Regions from separate parts of the Geobacillus sp. C56-T2 genome, predicted to be linked through region 2. Evidence: riboswitches for the same ligand, from Rfam matches in the RefSeq annotation. Region 2 holds a riboswitch; each other region holds the start of a gene.
The links. Region 2 has a riboswitch for S-adenosylmethionine ahead of GC56T2_RS03610 (bifunctional homocysteine S-methyltransferase/methylenetetrahydrofolate reductase). Riboswitches for the same ligand answer to the same signal wherever they lie in the genome.

Region 1: it holds a riboswitch for S-adenosylmethionine, as region 2 does, so the genes downstream of both, mtnW (2,3-diketo-5-methylthiopentyl-1-phosphate enolase) here and GC56T2_RS03610 (bifunctional homocysteine S-methyltransferase/methylenetetrahydrofolate reductase) in region 2, are expected to answer to the same signal.
Region 3: it holds a riboswitch for S-adenosylmethionine, as region 2 does, so the genes downstream of both, GC56T2_RS04360 (methionine biosynthesis PLP-dependent protein) here and GC56T2_RS03610 (bifunctional homocysteine S-methyltransferase/methylenetetrahydrofolate reductase) in region 2, are expected to answer to the same signal.

Annotation. Positions count from the first base shown of each region.
Region 1 is NZ_VJWB01000001.1:907,916-914,912, reverse strand. Features, by position in the region: gene GC56T2_RS04700 (MarR family winged helix-turn-helix transcriptional regulator) at 1-226, opposite strand, end outside; gene GC56T2_RS04695 (ZIP family metal transporter) at 868-1,602, shown strand; gene GC56T2_RS04690 (1,2-dihydroxy-3-keto-5-methylthiopentene dioxygenase) at 2,241-2,783, opposite strand; gene GC56T2_RS04685 (methylthioribulose 1-phosphate dehydratase) at 2,815-3,447, opposite strand; gene mtnX (2-hydroxy-3-keto-5-methylthiopentenyl-1-phosphate phosphatase) at 3,444-4,106, opposite strand; gene mtnW (2,3-diketo-5-methylthiopentyl-1-phosphate enolase) at 4,103-5,344, opposite strand; SAM riboswitch class I at 5,412-5,519, opposite strand; gene GC56T2_RS04670 (pyridoxal phosphate-dependent aminotransferase) at 5,617-6,792, opposite strand; gene GC56T2_RS04665 (carbon-nitrogen family hydrolase) at 6,891-6,997, shown strand, end outside.
Region 2 is NZ_VJWB01000001.1:707,487-714,483, reverse strand. Features, by position in the region: gene GC56T2_RS03625 (ABC transporter permease) at 1-388, opposite strand, end outside; gene GC56T2_RS03620 (ABC transporter ATP-binding protein) at 358-1,449, opposite strand; gene GC56T2_RS03615 (hypothetical protein) at 1,595-1,912, opposite strand; SAM riboswitch class I at 2,097-2,198, shown strand; gene GC56T2_RS03610 (bifunctional homocysteine S-methyltransferase/methylenetetrahydrofolate reductase) at 2,269-4,119, shown strand; gene metH (methionine synthase) at 4,112-6,997, shown strand, end outside.
Region 3 is NZ_VJWB01000001.1:836,631-843,627, reverse strand. Features, by position in the region: gene GC56T2_RS04370 (hypothetical protein) at 1-169, shown strand, start outside; gene metC (cystathionine beta-lyase) at 232-1,410, opposite strand; gene GC56T2_RS04360 (methionine biosynthesis PLP-dependent protein) at 1,414-2,517, opposite strand; SAM riboswitch class I at 2,858-2,968, opposite strand; gene GC56T2_RS04355 (alpha/beta hydrolase) at 3,154-3,882, shown strand; gene GC56T2_RS04350 (YjcG family protein) at 3,920-4,441, shown strand; gene GC56T2_RS04345 (GNAT family N-acetyltransferase) at 4,445-4,879, shown strand; gene spoVIF (sporulation-specific transcription regulator SpoVIF) at 4,920-5,177, opposite strand; gene GC56T2_RS04335 (YjcZ family sporulation protein) at 5,299-5,430, opposite strand; gene GC56T2_RS04330 (hypothetical protein) at 5,508-5,744, opposite strand; gene GC56T2_RS04325 (thioredoxin family protein) at 6,464-6,784, shown strand; gene GC56T2_RS17720 (hypothetical protein) at 6,882-6,997, opposite strand, start outside.

The sequences.
Region 1 (6,997 bases), 200 kb from region 2:
CGACAACGTACGTGATGCTGCCGCTGGCGAGCAAAATTTTCTCACCGATTTGCTGGAGCGGTTGATCGCCTTTATGATATAACAGTTCCAACACGGCAAACTCCGTGGGATTGACCCCGAATGAGTGGATCGATTTGTTGACTTGATCGCTGACCGCACGATACGCCCGCGAGAGAACGATAAATAATTTTAACGATTGCTCGAGTGCTTGTCCTTTCTGTTCCATAACATCCAATCCTTTGCATTTGGCCGTTTCTTACTTGCAATTATACTGGAACAGAAAACGAGCAGGCAACCGTTTTTTTATGTATGCATTTTTCTCGCCAACCCCGTTCCAATTCCGTTATGATAAGTTATCATATAAGCCGCGCTTGTTTTTGGCGGCATCGCTCTTTTTGTCACCGTGCCAGCTTGCCAAGGGATTGAGCCGGAATTGCTTTATGACAGCCTATGTAGCAGCGCCTAGGAGGCCGGGGATTGACTCGTGGATACGGCTTTGCCGTGTCATTTCTCCATTCGAAAACCTTGTTTCATCAGTCCTACTTTTCACGCGTTCCCTCATTGATGAAGGGAATCTGCCGTTTTTCACCAGCTTTCTAGGAGGCTGGTAATTTCATCGTATACGATGGGCAATCTCATTTCTCTAACGAAAATGCTGCATCGGCCCTGCTTTTCAGGCGTTTTCCGATTGATGAAGGGAATGAGCGGCATTTTGCCAAAAAAGCAGGCTGATTTCGCCAAGCTTTTCTGACTGAGAACGAGATGGAATCGCAGAATTTTGTACGAAATCGCCGCCTCTTTGGGCGATTGTCACGTTTTCTTTGCCAGCGCATATGAAAAGAATAAAGGATGAGGAGGAGGGATTCGATGAGCGAAGTGTTGGTCGGCAGCGTGCTGTCCGCCTTATCGACCGGGCTTGGCGCCGTGCCGATTTTGTTTATGGCCAAATCGCTCACCCATCGGTGGCGCGACATGTTGCTCGCCTTTTCTGCCGGCATTATGATGGCAGCTTCCATGGCTAGCCTAATCCCGCAAGCATTGCAAACCGGCGGTTTTGGGGCGCTTTTGATCGGATTGGCGGCGGGGGTGCTTGTTTTAACGCTGCTTGAAATGACTGTGCCTCATATAGATTTGGAACATACAAAAAGCGGCTTGCAATTTGATGAAAAGGCGCTGCTCATTATCGCTGCCATTACAATGCACAACCTTCCGGAAGGGCTGTCGGTCGGAGTCAGTTACGCCTCGGACAGCGCTTCCTCCATCGGCAATTTGATCGCCTTAGCCATCGGCTTGCAAAATGCGCCGGAAGGATTTCTAGTCGCCTTGTTTTTAGTCAACCAGCAAATCGGCCGCTTCAAAGCCTTTTTGATCGCCACGTTAACGGGGGCGGTTGAAATCGTCACCTCGCTGCTCGGCTTTTATTTGACTTCCGTCTTTCGCGGCTTAGTTCCGTATGGATTGGCGTTTGCTGCCGGAGCCATGCTGTTTATTATTTACAAAGAGCTGATTCCGGAAAGCCATGGCGATGGACACGAACGAGCAGCAACGTATGCGTTTATTGTCGGCATTTTATTCATGATATTTTTAACCCAATCGTTTTAACGCCGGCCTTCGCCTCGTTAGGAACGCACCAAACGCCCTCCTGGCAAGGGCCAAACACGTTTGACCATCTCTAGGGGGCGGGTGATTTAGTGCAAAAACGACTGATTCCACTCATTTCTCAATTAGAAAAACCTTGCAGAATCCGCTTTCTCTTCTGAATGAAAATGCCGCCGATCGGGAGTTGACAGTGGTTTTTCACCGGCCTTCTAGGAGGCCGGGGATTAGCTCGCGCAACCGCTGATGGGCTGTTTTTTGTATAATATGCAAAGGCCGCGAAACATGAGTTCCGTGCACAAGAAAGCAAAACTTCCATCAAGGAGATGGATCGTACAAGAGGGTGTCCCAAAAGGACCGGGACACCCTCTCTCGTCGCTATATATAGGCACTAACCGCTTCCTTGCCACACGAGGTGGGAGCTTTCTTGAGGGGAAAGCGCCCTTTGGGACAGCCCCCTTTTCTGCCGTATACAGGTTGGGCTGCTTCTGTCGCACGGTCTGTTGCGCCGATCTTGAAGGCAGACGACGTCAGCCCCTTGTGCGACCGGATCGTCAGCGCAGCGGCGCGCCTAGGCGAAAAAGGCGGGGAAAGCAGACGATTCGGAGTAATCAGCCGTTTTCCGCCGTATCGCGACAGCCGCTTCAGCGGGTTCCTTCTTCTGTTTCCTCATACGGATGAGCGACCCAACCGGACGGATCGATGAACAGGCGGACAGCCACCACCCGGCGGTCATCCATCAATGTGAAGTAGTGCGGATTCCCTTCCGGCACGGAAATGACATCGCCGGCTTCGAGTTCCACATCGAAATAGCCCGTTTCTTTGTCGCCTTTGATGATGAAAATGCCGTGGCCGGCCGTAATGGCGCGCACTTCATCTTCTGTATGAATGTGGACTTGTTCAAACTTTTTCAGCAGCTCATCCAAGTTCGGCGTCGCGTCGGACAAAGCGACAATGTCCCATGTTTTGTAGCCGCGGCGCGCCGCCAAGTCTTCGATCTCGTCTTTAAATGCCGCTAAAATTTCCGCTTTCTCTTCATCGCTTAACACATACTTGTCGCGCAAATGTTCCGGCAGCTTTGTAATATCCCAATGCTCGTACAAGACACCTTGGCTGTTTAAAAACGCGCGGACGTTGTCCTCTCCCTCAATCACTTGACCAGTTTTTTTCACTTTAATGACTGCCATCGTTTTCATCCTCCTTGGAAATGAATATAGATCAACCAACTGGCAAGCCAGCCCGTTGCAAAAGCAGCCGCTTTACTTGCCAGCGGAACAAAAACTCCCATGCTTCCAAATGTTTTTTCGCTTCAAAGGCGTCGCGGCCCCAGACGGTGATGCCGTGGTTATGGATCAATACCGCGCCCGTATCGCCGTCGACATGTTTCGCAAATTTAGCGGCCAACGTCGGGATGTCGGCGTCATTGTCAATGATCGGAATGCGCACCGCGGCGTTTTCCTCCCAAATGCCGAACGCTTTGATGATTTCTTGGCCGGAAAAAACCGCCTCCCCGTTTTGGGCGTACACGTCGGAAATGAGGTTGTTGTCAACCGTATGGACGTGCAAGACGCAACCGGCCTTCGTCCGCCGATAAATCTCGACATGCAGCAGCGTCTCCGCCGACGGCTTCAAATGCGTGTCTTCCGCCGGGTTTCCATCGCCATCAACGAGCAGAAAATCTTCGTCTGTCTGCTTCCGTTTGTCTTTGCCGCTGGCCGTGACAAGAAAGGTGAGCGGATCGTTTGTCACTTTGATCGACAAATTGCCGCTTGTCGCGAAAAACCAGTCGCGGGCGGCAAGCTCGGCCTTCACCCCGGCGAGCTCGTTCCATTTTTGCACGACGAGGCTCATACGATCACCTCCACCTGCTGCAAATGATCCATCACATCAAAAAACGTCGCAAACGGCGCATGGGGTAAGCCAAACTCCTGGCATTTTTGGAGCAAAAAATCGCGCGCCAACACGTAATCCGCTTGCTTCGCCACCGCTAGGTCCGTAATCGAATCGCCGATGACGACATGATACCCGTCCGGGCGGGAAAGCTTGCGAAGGAGCGACGGCTTGCAGCAGCCGCAGCCGTTTTGGCACTCGCTGTCGCACGCGTAAGGCCATGTGATGCGGATCGTCGCGCCGCTGAAATCGGAGCCGTTGCAAAAAATGCGCTCTCGTTCGATGATCCCGTCAAGCAGCGGATAGACAAAAAAGTCGATCCCGCCGCTCACCACATAGAGCGGAATGCCCTGCTCTTTCGTCCAAGCGGCGAATTCGCGAAACCCTTCCCGCAAACGGGCGGTGCCCCGCAGAAAATCGACGATTTCGCCCTTTAGCGAAGACGGAAGGAGGGAAAACATCTTCCCGACCCCTTCCTGAACGGAGATGCGCTCAGCGAGAATGTCGTCTTTGAGCGCCTCCCACTCCGGCGGGGCGAACTGTTTCATAATGGCGATAATGTTGTCGTTTTCCGTAATCGTGCCGTCAAAATCACAAAAGAGAACAAGCTGTCTTGTCATGCTTCCACCTCAACAGCGCCCCAGCGGTCGATCGCTTTTCGCAGGGCCTCGTTTTCAACAGCCGCTTCGCGGAGCGGCCGACCGGCCAACACCGCATCGATCGCCGCGCGAAACGCCTGGCCGCCGCCGATCGCCCCGTCCGGATGGCCGTGAATGCCGCCGCCGGCGTTGACGATGCTGTCAAGGCCGAAATCGCGGAAAAGAAGGGGCACGAGACCCGGATGAATGCCGGCCGACGGCACCGGAAAGGCGCGCGCAAACGGCTCTTGGTCATCGGTGAGCGCCCGGGCGATGCCAAGCGCCTGCTCGCGCTCGAGAGCGACGCTGCCGTACGGCGACGGGAACAGGACGAAATCAGCCCCGGCGAGCCGCAACAGCTTGCCGAGCAACAGCGACGGGGCGACCCCGTAAAACTCAGACGGCGTGATCGCGCCGCTAAACGCCGGATGCGCCATAATCGGCACGGTGATGTTTTCATCCTCGCGCAGCCCTTGCAACACATCAAGCCCGTAGGCGAACACGTTAAACAACAGCACATCGGCGCCAAGCTCGGCGGCCCGTTTCGCTTTTTCTTTCAGTTCAAACGTTTTGCCGGTCAAGTTGACGGCGTACAGCGTCCGTTTGCCCGTTTGTTCGTACACTTCCCGAAGCGCGGCCTTTCCTTCCGTAATCCGCTTCTCAAACGGAAGAAGCTCGCTATCAAACAAAATTTCGTCATCTTTGACTAGGTCGACGCCGCCAAGCGCCTGTTTTTTCAATTCGGACGTCAAATACGCCAAATCGCGGCCGATGATGCCTTTAAAAATGCTCATCAACAGCGGGCGGTTATATACCCCGACTTTTTCGCGAATGCCGCTGATGCCAAAGCGCGGCCCCGGAAATTGCCGCTTCCACTCATCCGGAAACTCAAGGTCAAGCAGCCGCACTTCCCCATCAAGCGACAACTTTCCGAACGTCGTCACCAAAAGCGCCGGCAAATCAGCGCTGAAGTTGACCGTCGGATAGGCGATTTTGACGATCGCCCGCTTCAGCCGCTTGCCGAAATACGCGTTTACCCGCTCGCTTTCGCCAAGCTCCTCAACGGCGACCACTTCCCCTTTATGTTTGCGAAGCTGCTCCTGCTCCAACGCCGGCAAGTCGGTCCATGTGCCGACCGTCAAGCCGAGCGCGATCCCTTCCGCCTTTTTGCGGATGTCTTTCTCGTCATGAAGCAAATACGTTGCCATCACTGCACTCATCATTCATCCCTCTTTCCAAAGAAAAAAGCCCCTTCATAAGAAGAGGCGTCATTCGTTTATGGCGCTCTTCTTATCTCTCAGCGTTTCCGCTGCAAGAATTAGCACCGTGCTTGAATGTACCAAGCCGGTTGCCGGGCTTCATTGGGCTCGTCCCTCCGCCTGCTCTTGATAAGAATGCTTGCGTAACTATACACTTGTCAAACGATTTTGGCGAGTATGGCAAATTTACTTTGAATTATGACAGCCTTTGCCGCCGTTGTCAATCATTTTTTTCAAAACAGTCCGAGCCGTCCGATCCGCTCCGCCGCTTCACAGAGCCGCGCCTCATCGGTCAATAGGCCGACGCGCACATACCCTTCGCCGTGCTCGCCAAAACCGATGCCCGGAGCGACGGCGACATGCGCCCGCTCAAGGAGCACATCGGCAAACTCGGCGGACGACCACCCTTTCGGTACGGGGAGCCAGGCGAAAAACGACCCGGACGGCGCCGGTGCTTCCCAGCCGATCTCGCGCAAGGCAGAAATGAACGTATTGCGGCGCGCTTCATACAGCGCGACAAGCTCGTTGACGCAATCTTGCGGGCCGAGAAGTGCTGCGGCCGCCGCTTCTTGGACGGCGCCGAACAGGCTGACGTACAAATGATCTTGCAGCAGCTCAAGCGCCCGAATGATCCGCTCGTTGCCGACGGCAAACGCGACGCGCCAGCCGGCCATATTGTACGTTTTCGAAAACGTGTAAATCTCGACGCCGACGTCTTTCGCCCCGTCAACTTCGAGGAAGCTGACCGGCTTTTTGCCGTCAAAACCGATCGCCCCGTAAGCAAAATCGTGCACGACGGCAATGCCGTGCTTGGCGGCGAACGCCACCGTCTCGGCGAAAAACTCGTTCGTCGCCGTCGCACCGGTCGGGTTGTTCGGATAGTTTAAAAACATCAGTTTCGCCTGATCGGCGACCGCCGCCGGAATGGCGCTGTAATCGGGCAAAAATTGCTGCTCGGCGACAAGCGGCATCATTTCCATCCGCGCGCGGGCGAGCGCGATTCCCGACCAGTAATCCGGATAGCCCGGGTCCGGGACGAGCACCACATCGCCCGGGTTGACGAGGCAAAGCGGCAGCTCGACAAGCCCGGCCTTGCCGCCAAACAAAATGGCGACTTCGCGGGTCGGGTCGACCTTAACTCCATACTCGCGCGCATAAAAGGCGGCAACGGCTTCTTTCAAAAACGAGTAGCCTTGAAACGGCGAATATTTATGGTACTTCGGATTGGCCGCCGCCCGCTGCATCGCCTCAACGATATGCTTCGGCGTCGGCTGGTCCGGATTGCCTTGCCCTAAATTAATGACATCATGCCCGGCTTTGATTTTCTCTCCCACTTTGGCGACAAGCGAAGCAAAAAACTGCTTCGGCAGCTGTTCAAGCAGTTCGGAAAAAGGAAATTCGATCGTCATCGCCCACACCTTCTCAAAAATTCTTGAAATTCTAGTGCAACATCATATATCGTAAAAAGCAAAATGTAAAGCAAATTTTTTCATTGGGGTGAAAAACAATGACCATCCGCATCGCTTGCCTCCAGCTCGATATCGCGTTTGGCGATCCGCAAACGAACGAACAGCGAGCCGAAACAGCCGTGCAATCCGCCGCCAACGAAGGAGC
Region 2 (6,997 bases):
CGAGGCCGATCGCCTGCAAAAAAGCGTTGGCCAATCCATATGTGCCGAACAGCCCTAAAAACGCATACACCTTCAGCAGCAAATTCACCCACATCGGCAAAATGAGCAACAGCAGCCATAGCTGCTTATGCCGCGTTTTCGTCAGCCAATACGCGGTCGGATAGCCGATCAACAAGGAGGCGAGCGTAATCAGCAGCGCGTACCAAAACGAATACGCCATCATTTTCAAATAAATGGGCGTCAGCACCTTTTCATAATTGGCCAGCGTCCACTGTCCGTCGATATCCAAAAACGACTCATACACGAGAAAGACGAGCGGCGCAATAACAAACAACACCAGCCATGCCGCATAGGGGATCAAATACCAGTTTCGCCATGCCCGTTCCATCCTTCGTCCCCTTTCCTGCGCTCGGCTCGCATGACATGAATCGCTTCCGGTTCAAAGCGAAGCCCGATCGTTTCCCCGACTTCCGCTTTTTTCGTTGAATGAACGAGCCATTCATTGCCGTTTTCATCATAGCCGCAAATTTCATAATGAACGCCGCGGAACAAAAGCGAATCGACGCGAATGACGATTTGGCTGTCTTCCGGTGCGGCGAGCTCCAAATCTTCCGGGCGAATGACAACATCAACCGGTTCGTTGGACGCAAAGCCGCGGTCAACGCAGGCAAACTGTCGGCCGGCAAATTCGACGAGAAAGTCTGCGATCATGCGCCCCGACAAAATGTTCGATTCGCCGATGAAATCAGCAACAAACCGATTGACCGGCTCATCGTAAATCTCTTTCGGCGTCCCAAATTGCTGAATTTTCCCTTTATGGAGGACAAAAATATAGTCGGACATCGCCAGCGCTTCTTCTTGATCATGCGTGACGAAAATAAACGTGATCCCCAGCCGGCGCTGCAATTCGCGAAGCTCGTACTGCATTTCCGTGCGCAGCTTCAAATCCAGCGCCGAGAGCGGTTCATCAAGAAGCAGCACTTCCGGCTCATTCACGATCGCCCGGGCAATCGCGACGCGCTGCCGCTGGCCTCCGGACATTTCCTGAATGCGGCGGCGTTCATACCCTTCCAAGTTGACAAAACGGAGCGCTTCCTTCACCTTTTGGCGAACGTCCGCTTCTTTCATTTTTTTCACCCGCAAACCAAAAGCGACATTTTCAAACACATCCAAATGCGGAAACAAGGCGTAATCTTGAAACACCGTATTGACTTGCCGCTTGTTGGGCGGAACGTGATTCATCGGCTTCCCGTGAAAATAAATCGTCCCTTGTGTCGGTTCAATAAACCCGGCGATCAGCCGCAAAATCGTCGTCTTCCCACATCCGGACGGACCTAGCAGCGTATAAAATTTGCCTCGCTCCATCTCAAAACTCACGTCGTCCAATACCGCTGTCCCATCGTATTCCTTCGTCACATGGTCAAAGCGGATGATTGCTTGTCCGCTCACCTTCGCCCCCCCTACTCCACCTATTTCCGTCATTTCTAATGAAAGCATACTCAGCGTAAAAAAGGCAATAAAAAATCATGACAACCATGAACCGAAAGTTGCCAAAAGGAACAAAAGCCGCCACCAATCGAGCGGCAGCCCTTCCTTATCTTGAAAGCTTCACCATCCCAATCAACAAACAAATCATCCCTGCCCCCCACGCCACTCCCGCTTGGCCGAGCAGCAGCGAAATTTCTTCCGAAGCCTGCACGTCGGTAAGATCAAACCCTGTGATCCTCCATGCCAAATAGGCAGCGACAGCGTGCAGCAGAAAATGGGCGGTTATCCATAAAAACGCCGAACGCCGCGCCCGATATTTCCGCCAAAGGAAAACAACCGTCGTGATGGCGATCAACATGACAACAGAAAAACCGCCGACGAGAAGCTCCATCACTTCCTCTTCCATCGGTAAACGTACCGGCATATCTTGTCCCCCCATATCATTATGAGCGTTCCTTTTCCTATCTTTTTCTCCCTCTCTATGCCGCTCCCTTCTTGCTTCCTTGCATTTTTTCAAATTTTCTTCTTTACCGTATTGAACAATTTCAGAAAATGCATTAAATTATATAGTAATAGTCAAAACAAGAACTAATAATCGCATACGGACATTCTTATCAAGAGAGGGGGAGGGACTGGCCCGGTGAACCCTCAGCAACCTGGCCGCGGCCAAGGTGCTAAATCCAGACAGGCAGCAGCCTGGAAGATAAGAAGAAGCGAACGGAAAGTCTTCTTCTTAGAAGGCTTTTTTCTTTTACTTGCCAAGAAACGGGGGAATGGAACATGGGATTGCTTGATGAGCTGAAACAACGCGTGCTGATCGCCGACGGGGCAATGGGAACGCTTCTCTATTCGCATGGCGTTGACCGTTGTTTTGAAGAATTGAATCTATCGAAACCGGAAGACATCGTCCATATTCACGAAGCCTATATCGCGGCAGGCGCCGACGTCATCCAGACGAATACATACGGCGCCAACTATGTGAAACTCGCCCGCTACGGCTTGCAAGATGAAGTGCCGGCCATCAACCGGGCGGCGGTGCGGCTCGCCAAACAAGCCGCCAACGGTCGGGCGTACGTGCTCGGGACCATTGGCGGGCTGCGCACGTTAAACAAAAGCGCCGTGCCGCTTGATGAAGTGAAGCGGACGTTCCGCGAGCAGCTGTTTGTCTTGCTCGCCGAGGGGGTCGATGGCGTGCTGCTCGAGACGTATTACGATTTAGAAGAGTTGGAGACGGTGCTCGCCATCGCCCGCAAAGAGACGGACTTGCCGATCATCGCCCATGTGTCGCTCCATGAAGTGGGCGTCTTGCAAGACGGCACGCCGCTCGCTGACGCCCTCGCCCGCTTAGAAGCGCTTGGCGCCGATGTCGTCGGGCTCAACTGCCGGCTCGGGCCGTACTATATGCTTCAATCGCTCGAGGAAGTGCCGCTGCCAACGCGCGCCTTTTTATCGGCGTACCCAAACGCGAGCCTCCCCGACTATCGCGATGGCCGGCTCGTCTATGAGACGAATGCCGAATACTTTGAGGAAACGGCGAAAGCGTTTCGCGACCAAGGGGTACGGCTGCTCGGCGGATGCTGCGGCACGACGCCGAAACATATTGAAGCGATGGCGCGGGCGCTGCAAGACCGGACGCCGGTCACGGAAAAAACGGTCAAACGGCGCGCCGTGCCGGTGTCGGTCCAATCTGACATTCCATCATCAGCGACGCCGCTTCCCGAACTTGTCCGCGCCCGCCGCTCGGTGATCGTCGAGCTCGATCCCCCGAAAAAACTGGGCATTGACAAATTTCTCGCCGGGGCGAAAGCGCTCCATGACGCCGGCATTGACGCGCTGACGCTGGCCGACAACTCGCTCGCCACCCCGCGCATCAGCAACGCCGCCGTCGCGACCATCATCAAAGAGCGGCTCGGCGTCCGCCCGCTCGTGCATATTACGTGCCGCGACCGCAACTTGATCGGCCTGCAGTCGCACTTGATGGGCCTGCATACGCTCGGCATCACCGACGTGCTCGCCATTACCGGCGACCCGTCAAAAATCGGCGACTTTCCGGGAGCGACATCGGTGTACGATTTATCGTCGTTTGATTTAATCCGCTTGATCCGCCAATTTAATGAAGGATTGTCGTATTCGGGCAAACCGCTCGGACAAAAAACGAACTTCTCGATCGGCGCGGCGTTCAATCCGAACGTCCGTCACTTGGATAAGGCCGTCGAACGGATGGAGAAAAAAATTGAATGCGGCGCCCACTATTTCTTGACCCAGCCGATTTATTCGGAAGAGAAAATCGTGGCCGTGCACGAAGCGACAAAACATTTGTACGCGCCGATTTACATCGGCATTATGCCGCTTGTGAGCGCGCGCAACGCCGAGTTTTTGCATCATGAGGTGCCGGGCATTACGTTGTCCGATGAGATTCGCGCCCGCATGGCCGCCTGCGGTGACGACCCGGTGCGGGCGGCGCGCGAAGGAATCGCCATCGCCAAAGCGCTCATTGATGCGGCGTTCGACTTGTTTCACGGCATTTATTTAATTACGCCATTTTTGCGTTACGACATGACGGTGGAACTCATCCGCTACATTCACGAAAAAGAAGCGGCCACGAAAGAAAGGAAGGTTGTTCATGGCTGACCTCATCTTCGAACAACAGCTGCAGCGAAAAATTCTTGTCATCGACGGCGCCATGGGCACCATGATCCAAAGCGCCAACTTATCAGCCGCCGACTTTGGCGGCGAGGCGTATGAAGGGTGCAACGAATACTTGACCATCACCGCCCCGCACGTCATCCGCCGCATTCATGAAGCGTACTTGGAAGCCGGCGCGGACATCATCGAAACGAACACGTTCGGGGCGACGCGCATCGTCCTTGACGAATACGGGCTTGGCCATTTGGCGCTCGAACTGAACATCGAAGCAGCAAAGCTCGCCAAACAAGCGGCCGAGTCGTTCGCGACGCCCGACTGGCCGCGCTTTGTCGCCGGTTCGATGGGGCCAACGACGAAAACTTTGTCGGTCACGGGCGGAGCGACGTTTGACGAACTCGTTGCCGCCTATGAAGAACAGGCGCGCGGACTGCTTTTGGGCGGCGTCGACCTTCTCCTTTTGGAAACGTGCCAAGATACCTTGAATGTCAAAGCGGGATTCATCGGCATTTCCAAAGCGTTTGAAGCGGTCGGCCGCCGCGTGCCGCTCATGATTTCCGGCACGATCGAGCCGATGGGTACGACGCTTGCCGGGCAGGCGATCGATTCGTTTTTCATCTCGATCCGCCACATGAAGCCGATCGCCGTCGGCTTAAACTGCGCGACCGGCCCGGAGTTTATGACCGATCATTTGCGCACGCTCGCCTCGCTTGCCGACACGGCGGTCAGCTGTTACCCGAACGCCGGCCTGCCGGACGAAGAAGGGCATTACCATGAAACACCGGAGATGCTCGCGGAAAAAATCCGCCGCTTTGCCGAAAAAGGGTGGATCAACATCGTCGGCGGGTGCTGCGGCACGACGCCGGACCATATCCGCGCCATCGCCGAAGCGGTGCGCCACATTCCGCCGCGGGCGATCCCGTCTTCATTTGATGTCCACGCCGTCTCCGGCATTGAAGCGCTCATCTATGATGAAACGATGCGTCCGCTTTTTGTCGGCGAGCGGACGAACGTCATCGGCTCGCGCAAATTTAAGCGCCTCATCGCCGAAGGCAAATACGAAGAAGCGGCGGAAATCGCCCGCGCCCAAGTGAAAAACGGCGCCCATGTCATCGACATTTGCCTCGCCGATCCGGACCGTGATGAGCTTTCCGACATGGAACAGTTCGTCCGCGAAGTCGTCAAAAAAGTAAAAGTGCCGCTCGTCATTGACTCGACCGACGAGCGCGTCATCGAGCGCGCCCTCACGTATTCACAAGGGAAGGCGATCATTAACTCGATCAACCTCGAAGACGGCGAAGAGCGCTTTGCCAACGTCGTGCCGCTGCTGCACCGCTACGGCGCCGCCGTTGTGGTCGGGACGATCGATGAACAAGGAATGGCGGTTACCGCCGAACGGAAGCTCGAGATCGCCTTGCGTTCGTACGACTTGCTCGTGAACCGCTACGGCGTGCCTGAGCGCGACATCATTTTCGATCCGCTCGTCTTCCCGGTCGGCACCGGCGATGAGCAATACATCGGCGCGGCGAAAGAAACGATCGAAGGGATCCGCCTCATTAAAGAGCGGCTTCCTCATTGTTTAACGATGCTCGGCATCAGCAACGTCTCGTTCGGCTTGCCGCCGGCCGGGCGCGAAGTGCTGAACTCGGTCTTTTTGTACCATTGCACGCAAGCCGGGCTCGATTACGCCATCGTCAACACCGAGAAGCTCGAGCGGTTCGCTTCGATTCCGGAAGAAGAAGTGCGGATGGCCGAGGCGCTTCTTTTTGCCACCAGCGACGAAACGTTAAACGCCTTTATCGAATTTTACCGAAGCAAAATCACCGCCGCCAAGCCGGTGCAGACGAACTTGAGCTTGGAAGAGCGGCTCGCCCGCTACGTCATTGAAGGATCAAAAGACGGGCTCATTCCCGATTTGGAACAGGCGCTGGAAACGTACTCCGATCCGCTCGCGATCATCAACGGCCCGCTCATGGCCGGCATGGACGAAGTCGGGCGGCTGTTTAACAACAACCAGCTCATCGTCGCTGAAGTATTGCAAAGCGCAGAAGTAATGAAAGCGGCCGTCGCCTTTTTAGAACCATATATGGAAAAGAAAGAAGGAAGCACGAAAGGAAAAGTGATTTTGGCGACGGTGAAGGGCGATGTGCATGACATCGGCAAAAACTTGGTCGACATTATTTTAAGCAACAACGGCTATGAAGTGATCGACCTTGGCATCAAAGTCGCCCCCCAGCAGCTCATCGAAGCGGTGCGCGAGCATAAACCGGACATCATCGGCCTGTCGGGCCTGCTCGTCAAATCGGCGCAACAAATGGTCGTCACCGCCCAAGACTTGCGGCAAGCCGGTGTTTCGACCCCGATTTTAGTCGGCGGCGCCGCCTTGACGCGTAAGTTTACGGAAAACAAAATCGCGCCCGAATACGACGGCATCGTCCTGTACGCGAAGGACGCCATGGATGGGCTCGCCCTTGCCAACCAAATCCAGCAAGGCGAGATCGACTATCAAAAAAAAGAAACCGTTGGACACGAACCGGCGCGAACGGCGGCTGTCGCCGCGGCCGCCAAATCCAACGTTTCGACCGACGTCCCGGTCTACGTGCCGGCCGATCTCGACCGCCACGTGCTAAGGAATGTGCCGCTTGACCACGTGTTGCCGTACGTCAACTGGCAAATGGTGCTCGGCCATCATCTCGGCTTGAAAGGAAAAGTGAAGCGGCTGTTGGAAGAAAAAGACGAAAAAGCGCTCGCCTTAAAAGCGGTCGTCGATGAACTGATCGCCGCCGCCAAAACACACGGCTGGATTCAGCCGGCCGGCGTCTACCGCTTTTTCCCGGCGCAAAGCGACGGCAACCGCGTGTACATT
Region 3 (6,997 bases), 130 kb from region 2:
GTTTTGCGATGACCACGTTGAACGATTGGAGCGCCCTCGGCATCGGTCGGCGGAAAAACGGCGGCACGGCGACGGGCGGGGCTTTGGTTCACCTTCTTTTCGCGCTTTGTGTGATGACCATGTTCACCACTTCCGGGCGCGGCCGGCGTTGGCACTGGCGCAGGGATAGATTTGCGTGATGACCATGTTCATCACTTCCCCCACGACAACGAAGCTTTCGTTCGCCGCCTTTTAGCGCGCCGAAATCGACGGCCGTTCTTTCACAAACGACAGCGCCTGCTCAACATCGGCGATCAGATCGTTGACATCCTCAAGCCCGACGCTCAGCCGCAGCAAGCCGTCGGTAATGCCGCGCCGCAGCCGCTCTTCCTTCGGCATGGCAGCGTGCGACATTTTCGCCGGGTGCGACAAAATCGATTCGACCGCCCCAAGGCTGACGGCGAACACCGGCAGGCGGACGTGGCGGACGAACGTCCGGGCCGCTTCCTCATCGGCCAAGCGGAACGACAGCACGGCGCCAAACCCCGCCGCTTGGCTGCGTTGAATATCATGGCCTGGATGGTTCGCCAATCCCGGATAATACACCTCTTCCACTTTCGGATGGCGGAGCAAATACTCGGCGATGGCCATGGCCGATTCGGACGACTGTTTCAGGCGAACGTGAAGCGTTTTTAGCCCCCGAAGCACAAGCCACGCGTCTTGGACGCCGAGAACGGCGCCAAAGGCGTTTTGCCATTTGTACAGCTGTTTGCCGAGCTCCTCGTCTTTTACGATCGCCAGTCCGGCGACGACGTCGCTATGGCCGGCTAAAAACTTTGTTGCGCTGTGGAGGACAACGTCGACGCCGAGATCCAACGGCCGCTGCAGCGCCGGGGTCATGAACGTATTATCCAAAAACGTCAAACAGCCGTGCGCTTTCGCCAGCTCGACGACAGCGCGAATGTCGGTCACTTTTAACAGCGGGTTGGACGGGGTTTCCATATAAATGACTTTCGTGTTCGGCCGGATGTTTTCCGCCACCGCCTTGAGATCGGTCATATCGACGAACGTATAGTCAATGCCGAATCGGCTCAGCACTTCGGTGACGATCCGGTACGTGCCGCCGTAGACGTCTTCGGTTACGAGCACATGGTCGCCTTTGGACAGGAGCAACAACGCCGTGGAGATGGCGGCCATGCCCGAGGCGAACGCGAACCCGCGCACACCGCCTTCTAAGGCGGCGATCGTCTCCTCAAGCGCCTCGCGCGTCGGATTGCCAGAGCGGCTGTAGTCGTATTTTCCGAATGAGTCGAAATCAAACTGATGGAACGTGGAGGCGTGCTGGATCGGCACGCTCACCGCCCCGGTTGCGCGGTCGACTTTCCATTCGTTATGGAGCAGTTTTGTCGAAAACGACCATTCCCGTTCCATCGCTCACACCTCTTTCATGTTTTTGAACGCTTGCGCCAAGTCGGCGATCAAATCATCGGCGTGTTCAATGCCGACCGAGAAGCGGAGCAGCCGGTTGCAGACGCCGTTTCGGATGCGGATGTCTTCCGGAATGTCCGCGTGCGTCTGTGTCGCCGGATACGTAATAAAGCTTTCAACCCCGCCTAAGCTTTCCGCGAACGTAATAAGGCGCAAGCTTTTTAAAAATCCGTTCACCCACTTTTCATCGGCAATCCGGAACGACAGCATCCCACCTCTTCCTGGATATAAGACGTCGGTCACATCTTCATGTTGGCGCAAAAAGGCGCTGATGCGCTTGGCGTTTTCTTCATGCTGGCGCATCCTTAGCGCCAACGTTTTCATCCCGCGGATCAATAGCCAAGAGTCAAACGGGGACAAGACGGCGCCGATGGCGTTATGGTACTCGGCCAAGCGTTGACAAAGCGCTTCTCCCTTGGCAACGACCAAGCCGGCCAACACATCGTTATGGCCGCCTAAATATTTCGTGGCGCTGTGGATGACGATATCGGCTCCTTGTTCGATCGGGCGCTGGAGCACCGGGGTGTAAAACGTGTTATCCACGATCAACAATAGCCCGTGCCGTTGGGCAAGCTGGGCGACCGCGGAAATATCGGTCTCGTGCATCAGTGGGTTTGTCGGCGTTTCCAAGAAAATCGCCTTCGTTTTTTCGCTGATACACGCTTCCACCGCATCGAGATCGGAAAAATCGACATAATGGAACCGAAGACCGTACTTGCGCCAGCCGCGCTCAAACAGCCGGTACGTGCCGCCGTAAAGGTCGGCCGATACGAGAAACTCATCTCCGCTCTCAAACAAGGCGAGCACCGTCTGAATGGCGGCCATGCCGGAGCTGAACGCATAGCCTTGATCGCCGCCTTCCAGCTTTGCGATCGCCTCCTCAACAATTTTGCGCGTTGGATTACCGGTGCGGATGTAGTCAAACCCGGTCGATTCCCCGATGCCGGCATGGCGGTAGGCGGTCGAAAAATAGACGGGCGGGTTGACCGTTCCTGTCACGGTTTCGCTCCGGTTTCCGATTTGCGCTAACAACGTCTCCAGTTTCTCCATCTCATCTCTCTCCTTCTGCAAAAAAATTCCTCTTGCCCAACGACCGGCGGCCGCAGCGCCCAAACGCTTCGCTGCTTGTCTCGAAGGCCGGTGAAAAACCGCTGTCACACACCAATTGGAGGCATTTTCATTCAGAAAAGAAAGCTGATTCTTTGAAGTTTCTCTAATTGAGAAATAGGTGGAACTCAGCAGCATTTTGCACTAAATCACTGGCCTTCTCGACAGCCGAGCGCTTCGCTGCCGCCCTGCCTCACAGGTCGGCAAAACGGCCGCCGAAACAAAGGAAAATAAAAAAAGTCTTCCAAGAAGAAGACTTTTCCATACACAATGGTCATGCTTCTTCTTATCTGCCGAATTGAATGCTCAATTCGCTGGATTTAGCACCTGGCCGCCGGGCGGCTGGTTGCTGAAGCTTCATTGGGCCAGTTCCCTCCGCTTCTCTCGATAAGAACAGGATGGGTATTCAATTTTGTTGCAATTTTATTTATTAAGAAATGTAACGCATTCCAGCGATTTTTGCAAGTCTTTTTTTCGCTGCGCATCACTCGGCAAATTCACAAAAAATTCGAGCCCTTGATTAACATTTTTTGTACAAATATGTTACAATAACAGATGAACTTGCGCTTTCACTGGAGGATGGTCATGACAGCAGGAACGATGCGCGATTACGCGCTATATAGCGGGGAGCTTCAGGAGAAAATCGAACTGCTCGTCTATTTGCCAAGCAATTTTTCTCCGCTTTACAAATATTCTTTACTAATCGCTCAAGACGGCAAAGATTACTTTATGTACGGAAAAATGAAAACGGCTGTCGAAACGTTAATGGCCAACGGCACGATTGACCGCACGATCGTCGTCGGTATTCCGTATCGGAATGTAAACGACCGCTATGAAAAGTATCATCCATCGGGAACGAAGCACGGAGCGTATCTCCGCTTTCTAGCCCATGAACTCGTTCCGTTTTTGGACCGCGAACTGCCAACGTATCAAATGGGCAAAGGCCGGGCGCTCATCGGTGATTCGCTCGGCGGGACCGTATCGTTGACCGCCGGACTGTTGTATCCGCATACATTCGGAAAAATCGCCATGCAGTCTCCCTACATCGATGATTCGCTCTTGGCGCTCATTCGCTCATTCCGCGATCCGTCGCTGCTCGCCATTTACCATTCCGTCGGCTCGGAAGAAACGGCTGTAAAAACGACAGACGGACAAGTGCGCGACTTTGTGACCCCGAATCGAAAGGCGCGGGATTTGTTGGTCGAAAAAGGGTTTGCCTATACGTACCATGAGTTTGCCGGCGGCCATGCGTGGACGCATTGGCAGCCCGATGTGCCTCGGGCGCTATCGACGATTTTGACGCTGTAGCCGTCCAACGATAACCATCTCAAGGAGGGGAATTGAAATGAAATACGGCATTGTCATCTTTCCGTCCAAACGAATCCAAGATTTCGCCAACTCCTACCGGAAACGGTATGACAGCCATTACGCCCTCATCCCGCCGCACATTACATTGAAATATCCGTTTGAGGCGGACGAGGAACAGTTGAAAGCGATGACAAAGGAACTGCGTCGCATCGCAGCGAAAACGCCTCCGATTCCGATCGAAGTGACGAAATTCAGCTCGTTTTACCCGACCAGCAACGTCATTTATTTGAAAGTGGAGCCAAACGACGTGCTTGAACGCCTTCATGAGCAGCTGCACAGCGGCTTGTTTTCCGGGCAGCCGGAGTTTGTGTTCGTGCCGCACATTACGATCGGCCGGGACTTGCCGAGTGGCGAATACGCCGATGTATACAGCCAGCTGAAACTGCAAGACGTCCATTTTGAGGAAACGGTCGATCGCTTCCATCTCCTTTATCAGCTGGACAACGGGTCGTGGACCGTCTACGAGACGTTTATCGTCGGAGGAAAGGAAACGGTGTAGCCGATGAACATCGCCATTGGAACGAGCAAAGACCGTCCCCTTTATGAAGACGCGTTGCGCGTCCGCCGCCTTGTCTTCATCGAGGAACAGCACGTGCCGGAGGAAGAAGAAATCGATCAGTTTGAGGATGACGCCTTTCATCTCGTTTTATATGATGGTGATATCCCGGTCGGCGCCGGACGTCTTCGTTTCATCGACGAAGGGGTCGGCAAAATCGAACGGATTTGCGTCTTGCCTTCCTACCGGGGGCGAGGAGCCGGCCGCATGGTCATGGAAGCCATCGAGCAGCTGGCGAAATCAAAAGGGGCGAAAAAAGTGAAGCTGAACGCCCAAACGCACGCGGAACCGTTTTACCAAAAGCTCGGCTATACAACCGTGTCCGATGTATTTCTAGATGCCGGCATTCCGCACGTCGCCATGGTCAAGCCGCTCGAATAGCGAACGAAAGGGAGCTTGCACGCGCAGAGCTCCCTTTCGCTTATTTTTTGTTATTCAACATATTGGCAATCGTATTCAAATCGATTTGCTTGCCGTTATGGACGATCGTTTTCACAATTTGATCTTCAAGTTCCTTTGGCACTTTCCGATTGGCGATTTGCGCCACCCGTTTCACGACTTGACGAACCGTTTTTTCATCGCTGAAGTTGGCGTTTTGCAGCGAGTTGGCGAGCTCAAAAATCTCTTTCATGTTGACGCCCGTTTTCTTTTCGATGTTTTTGAAAAACTGCTGATCCATAGTTCCTCCCCCTTCTTCCTGCTATATCGTATGACAACGCTCCTTCGGCGTGCACGTGACCGAAAGAAAATACGAGCCGCTCCGTGGCGCCGAAACGGCCCGTATCGACTGCGCGCGTCTGTTAAGCGACAAATGCAGCGCCGACAATGATCAGCAAGATGAACAACACAACAATCAACACAAAGCCACCGCCATAGCCAAAACCGCCATAGCCGTAGCCGTAATACGGAAAGCCGTAACCGCAGAAGCCCATTCGGATGCACCTCCTTCTCCGTTTACTGTATCGTATTCATGAACGCGCGCCAGCGTATGGGCGCAACCGCCATTTTGTCAGCCAAATCGGCGGAATAGCTCGGCAAATTCCCGCTCCTTCTTAGTAAACCATCGCTCAATGTAGTCCAAGTTGCCTTGCACCTTTTGGAGAAATCCGTTGTTCAGCTTTTCGATTTCTTGCAGCTGTTTGGTAAAATCACTCCCCCATTGTTCAAACAGGCGGATGAACGTTTCATGTCCTTCTTTGCGCGAGGCGACCCAGCCTTCCAATGCTTTTTCCAGTTCTTTGCTCACGATGTTTCCCCCCTTTTCTTTCTGTTGTATGCCAAATAGGGGGGAAGTGGTGAAGGCGTTGCGGTTCTTTTTTGGCCGTTTTTGATCGTTTCCGACAGCAGACTCCTACTTCAATTCTGTGCAGGGCAGAAGGGAGTCTGGATTTTGTAACACCTATCATGTGTTTCTCCTACTTCATTTTTGTGCAGAGCGTAGCCCAAAATAAGTGGGAAATGAATGTCGGTTGACGATGGCCAAAACGCCTGTTTGTATGGTATCCTATTCCTGTCGATGTTCTTTGAAAACTGGATATATAGGGCTGTGACAGGAAAGGCTCTGTCATGGAAAATATCCAAGCATCCATTCGTCTACCACGCACACCGAAGCTGCGAAAACTAAGCGAAAGTAGAGGGCGTGGCAAGTCCGATGTACAAGTTTTCCACACTTAAAAAAGACTTACATTATTGGTGCTGCCAGCCATCCGGGCGACGGGGATCGCCTGCTCAATAATTGAGGGATGCCTTGAAGGGCGGTGATTGAAGGAAACAAGCCGCTTACCAGCCTCGTTTCTCAAATCGAAAAGCCCTGTCGCATCCAAGATCGGCTTGCAAACGCTCCCCTATTGTTCAAGAGAAACAACCGTTTTTCACCCGCCTTCTTGGCGTTCGCAGGAATCTCCTCAAATTTTGTCAAGTAAGGTGGAGTAGTTCAAAACAGTGGCAGAAAGAGGAGGAAAAACGATGAAACGCATTGAAACGCTGGAACAATTCGAGGCAGCCATTTCCGGCAGCCAACCAACGGTGATCAAATTTTATACGACATGGTGTCCGGACTGTGTGCGCTTGAACATGTTCATCGATGAGATCATTCGCGAGTACGGGCAATACGATTGGCTGGAGATCGACCGCGATCAATTCCCCGAGCTTGGCGAAAAATACCAAGTGCTCGGCATTCCAAGCCTGCTCGTCTTCCGAAACGGGGAAAAAATCGCCCATTTGCACAGCGCGAATGCCAAAACACCGGAAGACGTGCGCGCCTTTTTGCAGTCGTTGCCGGCGTAAAACGGCGCTTGCGTTTAGCCAAAAACGAGGGTGTCCCGCTCCGTTTGGGACACCCTCGTTAACCGTCGCCACCCCTAACAATGTCACTTATTAGCCGTTAGTATTCGATTTCATCATAGTCTTTTGGCTGCCGTGTTAGCTGCGGATTGTCAAACATAAACGAAATCGAAATCTCTTCATCGGTCGTCCGCGTCCGTTCAGAGCGGCCGTCCG